Regions from separate parts of the Cohnella yongneupensis genome, predicted to be linked through region 1. Evidence: riboswitches for the same ligand, from Rfam matches in the RefSeq annotation. Region 1 holds a riboswitch; the other holds the start of a gene.

Region 1 (3,149 bases):
ACGCGGCCGAATACGAGCAGGCTTGGCAGGCTGCGGTCGCGACGCTGCGGACGCTGGACATTCCCGTCGAGGAAGTCGACGTCGCGATGTACGGCGAAGCTGCATCCGTTCTGTACGAAGGTCCGTGGGTAGCGGAGCGATGGGCGGGTCTCGGCGCGTTCGTCGAGGCGAATCCGGGAGCATCGCTTCCCGTGACCGAACGCATTCTTAGAACGGGAGCCGACCCCAAGCATTCGGCCGCGTCGTTGTTCCAAGCGATGCACAAGCTGCAAGCTTACAAGCTCGAAGCGCGCATGCGGCTGAAGGACGCGGTGCTCGTCATGCCGACGGCCGGCGGCACTTGGACGCGCGAGCAAGTACGGCAAGACCCCATTGCGACGAACCGCGACATGGGAAGGTATACAAACCACTGCAACCTGCTGGATCTATGCGCGATCGCGATTCCGGCGGGTGATGCGGCGGCGGAGTTACCGTTCGGCATCACGCTATTCGCTACGGCGGAGCGGGAAGATCTGATCCGCGGCTGCGCGCAAGCCGTGGCGCAGACCCAAGCGCGGATCGCAAATCCGCTGTCCCCGATACGCCAATAAACTTCCAGGAGGAATGCCCATGTCAACTTCGGACACTACGTTAGTGGCGGTATGCGGCTTGCATATGCGCGGATTCCCGCTCGAGAAACAGCTGCTGGAACGCGGAGGGACGTTCGTGCGAGAGTCGACGACGGCCGCCAAGTATCGCTTGCTCAAGCTGCCGACGACGCCGGCGAAGCCGGGATTAATCAAGCTCACCAATGGCGGCGCGCCAATCGCATTGGAACTGTGGGAGCTGCCGTTGACGGCGTTCGGCTCGTTCGTCGCCTTGATTCCGAGTCCGCTCGGAATCGGCAAGGTCGAGCTAGCGGACGGTACGGAAGTGCCTGGCTTCATATGCGAAGGCTACGCATCCGAATGGGCAGGCGCGGAAGATATTACGAGCCTCGGAAGCTGGAGAAACCTAAATAAGTGAATAACAAATTTTCCCATGTATATCGTCAAATATAACCGGCGTAGCCAGCGAATAATAAGCCCTGATACGGGAAGGGCTTATTATTCGCTTTTTCAAGCGGCAGATCAACCGCAAGCGGTAATTCGATGAATGAGGCATGGTGGAGATGCTGCGCGACGGGTAGGCGAAGTGTATGCGCATTCATGACGCAAATATGGCGATTACGCCGGAATCGGACGGAAAATCGAGATTTACAGATCGGAGCGAGAGGAATATGATCATTCCATCAACTTCATAATAAAAGCATACGCTGAGTCCTTGAAGTCTAAGGAACGGGGGAACCAATCTGCGACGGGCTTTCCGCTCGCCGCGCGGGGTGAATCGATGAACGCGTCATTAGACCGTTATCGTAGGGCGACTCTACACGCCCGAATCCGTCAGCTAACCTCGTAAGCGTCTTAGAGGAGACACAACTTCGGCACGATTACCGGCCGCAGGGGAAACCTCTGCGGTTTTTTTTGTTGTGTCATCGTATCGACTTCATAACTTTAGACTTGGCGGTGTAAGGCATGCATTCCATTAAAAGATTGTTGATCGGGCGACCCCTTAAATCGAACGAATTAGGGGAGCAAAAGCTGATCAAGACGAAGGCGCTGGCCATCTTATCCTCGGACGCCTTGTCGTCGGTTGCTTACGGTCCGGAGCAGATCCTGCTTGTCCTGGTCACGATCAGCGCTGCCGCAATGTGGTATTCGGTTCCGATCGCGATCGGCGTATTGATCCTGTTGCTGGCGTTAATTTTATCTTATCGGCAAGTTATTTTCGCCTATCCTCACGGGGGCGGGGCGTACGTCGTATCGAAGGAAAATTTAGGGTTATCGGCTGGACTAGTATCGGGCGGTTCATTGCTCGTCGACTATATTCTGACCGTAGCGGTAAGCGTATCGGCCGGCACGGACGCCATAACGTCGGCTTTCCCGAGTCTTCATCCCTACACGGTCATTATCGCGGTCATATTCGTTGTTTTCATTACGATATTGAATTTGCGCGGGCTTACGGAATCGGCCTCGATACTCGCGTATCCGGTTTACTTGTTCGTGCTAGCGCTGTTCATCCTGATCGGCGTAGGGATCTACAAGATCGCTACGGGCGACGTGTCGACGGAGCTGCATACTTCGGTCGGCACGCCGGTTGCGGGCATCTCCTTGTTCTTGCTCTTGAAGGCGTTCGCCTCGGGTAGCTCGGCGCTTACCGGGGTCGAAGCGATCTCGAACGCCATTCCGAACTTCAAATCGCCTGCGCCCAACAACGCGGCGAAGACATTGATCGCGATGGGCGTGTTGCTCGCGATCTTATTCTCCGGCATCGTGATGCTGGCGTATTACTACGGCGTAACGCCGAAGCACGACGTAACGGTCGTCTCCCAGATCGCCGAGCACACGTTCGGACGGCACTTTATGTACTTCTTCATTCAAGGCACGACGGCATTGATCTTGATTCTCGCGGCGAATACCGGCTATTCGGCTTACCCGCTCTTGGCCGTCAATCTGGCGAAAGATAAGTTCATTCCGCGCATGTTCACGATCAGGGGCGACCGGTTGGGTTATTCGAACGGAATAATTAGCCTAGGCTTTCTGTCGATCATCCTAATCATTGCTTTTAAGGGTCAAACCGAGCAGCTTATCCCGCTATATGCCGTCGGCGTATTCATTCCGTTCACGCTCGCGCAAGTGGGCATGATCGTGAAATGGGTTCGTCAGAAGCCGAGCGGCTGGATTCCGAAGCTCATCATTAATACGATCGGCGCGATCATTTGCTTTACCGTCACGATGATGTTCTTCGTTACGAAGTTCAGCCAAGTGTGGCCGGTTCTCGTGTTCATGCCGATGATCATCTTTATTTTCCAACGGATCAAAAAGCATTACGAAGCCGTAGGCGAACAACTGCGGTTGGCCACTTGCGAGCCGACCGTGCCGATCAAAGGCAACGTCATCATCGTACCGGTATCCGGAATTACGCACGTCGTCGAGCATTCGGTTAACTATGCGCAATCGCTTAACGCGGATCAAATTATCGCGGTCTACATCCCGTTCGAACGGGAAGACGAGGCGCTGTTCGAGGAAAAATGGAGCAAGTGGCGGCCGGACATCCGATTGGTGACGCTG
Region 2 (3,149 bases), on a different contig from region 1:
ATGAGACATCTTTTATGAAATTGTTTACCGTTGGCATACCCGATACCGAGCAACTCGCCCATCCGCTCTCTGCGGCGCGCGGAGGAGGCGTGAACGATTAGACCCGCGTCCAGCAGATCGCTCCATTCGATCTCCTGTAGCTCCCCAACGCCGCCCTCAGGGCCTCGTACGCGATCGATTGCCCTGCGAATCGCTTCGTCCGACGCATGCTCGACGCCCAGCCCTCTCGAGCCTCTGGCTTCGTCCTTCGTCAAGAAAGCGTGCTTGGCTCCCGGAACGCGCTCTGCGACGATCTTGCGAATGCGCTCCCCGGGCGCGTCCGGATCGGTCAAAATAATGACGCCCCGCCTCTCCTGCGCCAGCTCGATTCGCCTCAACACGTTCTCTCCGATAGCCGAGCCGCCCGTCTCGATCGTGTCGGCGCCGATTGCCCGCCTTACGGCCGTCGTATCGTCTTTGCCCTCTACGACAATCATCTCTTGAAACATGTTCGTTCATTCCGCCTTTACCGTACTCGTCCCGGCAGCCGAAGCCACCCCTATGTATCGTATAACACAAAACGGGAAGAAGCGCCAATGACGCCTCTTCCCGATTGTTCACGTAGCCGCTATTAATTCGACGACGGCTTAACCGGACCGATCACGTATACCGTGTAGCCCTTCTTCATGCCGAAGCGATCGGCATGCTTCTCGCTGTCGTAATACACGTCGATCTTCTTGCCTTTGACCGCGCTGCCCGTATCTTCCGCGCGACGGAAGCCGATCCCTTCGATGTATACCCACCAACCGATCGGAATGACTCTAGGGTCCACGGCGATCGTACGGCCCTCTTGAACGATGGCGCCTGACGATGTTACGCCGAAGCCCTCGTCGCCTTTCGATTTGCCCGTTGACGCGAAGCCGGCGGAATACGCCGTCAGCGTAACGTTACTAAGCATCCGCTTGACCTTAACCGACCTGCCGTTCAGCTTTACCGTCGACGCTTCGGAAGCGGAAGGCTTGCCGTTATAAGTCAACGTCTTTACTTCGGGTTTCTTCGTGCCGATCGCGACCACTTGCTGAACAGCCGGCTTGGAGACAGTCTTCTCCAACAGCTTCTCGCTTACAAGTTTCCCGTCCTCGTACACTTTGGCCGTGCGAAGGACCACTTGTCCTTCTTGACCCGTCTTTACGACCTTCTTCTTGCCTTCGGCCAGATCCGCGTTCTTCTGCTCGACGACTTCGAACGCAACCGCGTGCGACGTCTCATCGACTTCCGTCCGAACGCGCGTAATGACCACTTTCATTCCTTCGGTTAGCGGCGTGTTCTGCGACGGGGAAATGCGGTCTTCGCTGCCTAGCGAAAGATTCAATTCCTTGATCACTTGCCCGACCGTGTCCGCAGCCGTATACTTCACGGCTTCTTTCCCGTCGGCTTTAACCGTAACGCTCTTCGCACGATCGATAACGATCGTGCTTCCCTCGACCAATTCCCCCGTCGTCAATGACAGACGATCGTAAGGACCGACTCTAATCTGTTGCTCTTCCAGAACGCTCTGAACATCGGACGTTCTGGTCTGGATGACCGAAGTCATTCCGTTGTCTACGATGGAAATGTTTTTGGCCGCTACGGGATTCAGTAACGACACGAACATGATGATGATTGCGAAAGAGAGAATTGCGCCTAGAATAACGATGCGCAAGTGCTCATGTTTCCATCGCAACAGTGCGATAAGCTTGCCGGTCGGTCGTGGATCATGGGTTTCCTGCCCGAAAGCCTCAGGAATGTCTCCCATTTTCTCGCTCCTCCTTCATAGCCCCGCCGTCGACTGTGATGCACGACTGTAGTCTGACGCGACTATCCTATTTTGTTAACGACGCCCGCTTCCGGCCATGCAGCTTTGACCGTTCGGCAGCGCGCCGCCTTGCTCCAATCTCGATTCAACTACGCGGGTACAATCATCCATAACCCTTTTTTTCAACACAAAAAGCCACCGACAGAGGACCTGTTCGTGGCTTCCGCTTAGACGAATAAGGGAAATGGGGCAGCACGAGGTTGACCTCTCTCTACTACGCTTACGAGGTTAGCTGTCGGGTTCGGGCGAAGAGAGTCGCCCTATTCGCTCTTGCGCGTTCAGGAGAGCTTCTTAGAAAGCTTCCTAACCGGCCTCGCGAAATTCACCCCAAGATTGCTCGGACCGCTTTGGACGAATAATGAATCGTCGCCGCGTCGGGTCCCCCGCTCTCCGTATTGGAGATTCAGCGCACTGGAAAAGGGATGCCATATTCAAACTTCTGAACTAGATGATACATTCTACCTATAGACCGTGTAAAGATGGCGTAAAGGACGAATTTGACCGTTTTTTCCTGAATTCTCCGAGAAAAACCGCAATTAGAGCTACAAAATACAGTTTTTTCTACGCAACGGACCCTTTTTCTTCGATTGTAACCGTTTTATCTCGGTAGACCCAAACAGCGCCTTGCGTTGTCGCTCGTAATTTGTGCAATTTCTTCCAGTTTTAGCCCTTTAATCTCTGCCGCGGTCTCGGCCACGAGTCGCACGTATGCGGATTCATTTCGCTGTCCTCGATGGGGGTGCGGAGTCAAATAGGGTGCATCCGTCTCCACCAATAATCGATCCAACGGAACTTGGTCCAACACCTCTTTGGGCACCCTCGCGTTCTTGAACGTAACCGGTCCTCCGAACGAAATATAGAAGTTCATGTCCAAGCACATCTTGGCCATCTCCCAGCTTCCGGAGTAGCAATGCATGATTCCCCCGACTTCCGAGGCGTTCTCCTCGCGCAGCAATTTAACGATATCCTCGTGCGCATCGCGGTTATGAATGACGATGGGCTTGTTCAGTCGGCGCGCAAGCCGGATCTGCTCGCGGAAAACCGTATGTTGAAGCTCCTTGGGCGAGGTGTCCCAGTAATAGTCCAAACCGATTTCGCCGATGGCCACGACTTTTGGATGCGCGCAAAGCGCTTCGATCCAAGCCAGATCTTCTTCAAGCCGCATATCGATCGCGTCGGTCGGATGCCAACCGACGGCTGCATAGATGAACGGGTATTGCTCGGCAAGCGCCATCGTTGTCGGTATCGTTTCCCGATTGAAGCCGATGTTGACGATCGTGTCGATTCCTGCCGCTTTAGCGCGCGCGATAACCTC

The links. A riboswitch is a leader RNA that binds a small molecule or an ion and turns the genes downstream of it on or off. The one in region 1 is predicted to bind cyclic di-AMP.
Region 2: linked by a shared signal. The riboswitch ahead of ACFPQ4_RS11110 (ubiquitin-like domain-containing protein) and the one ahead of ACFPQ4_RS05325 (APC family permease) in region 1 are both predicted to bind cyclic di-AMP.

Annotation. Positions count from the first base shown of each region.
Region 1 covers NZ_JBHSNC010000013.1:73,385-76,533, forward strand. The annotation lists gene ACFPQ4_RS05315 (allophanate hydrolase) at 1-590, shown strand, start outside; gene ACFPQ4_RS05320 (allophanate hydrolase-related protein) at 610-1,005, shown strand; cyclic di-AMP (ydaO/yuaA leader) riboswitch at 1,283-1,455, shown strand; gene ACFPQ4_RS05325 (APC family permease) at 1,554-3,149, shown strand, end outside.
Region 2 covers NZ_JBHSNC010000035.1:14,490-17,638, reverse strand. The annotation lists gene rnmV (ribonuclease M5) at 1-488, opposite strand, end outside; gene ACFPQ4_RS11110 (ubiquitin-like domain-containing protein) at 611-1,774, opposite strand; cyclic di-AMP (ydaO/yuaA leader) riboswitch at 2,037-2,253, opposite strand; gene ACFPQ4_RS11105 (TatD family hydrolase) at 2,433-3,149, opposite strand, start outside.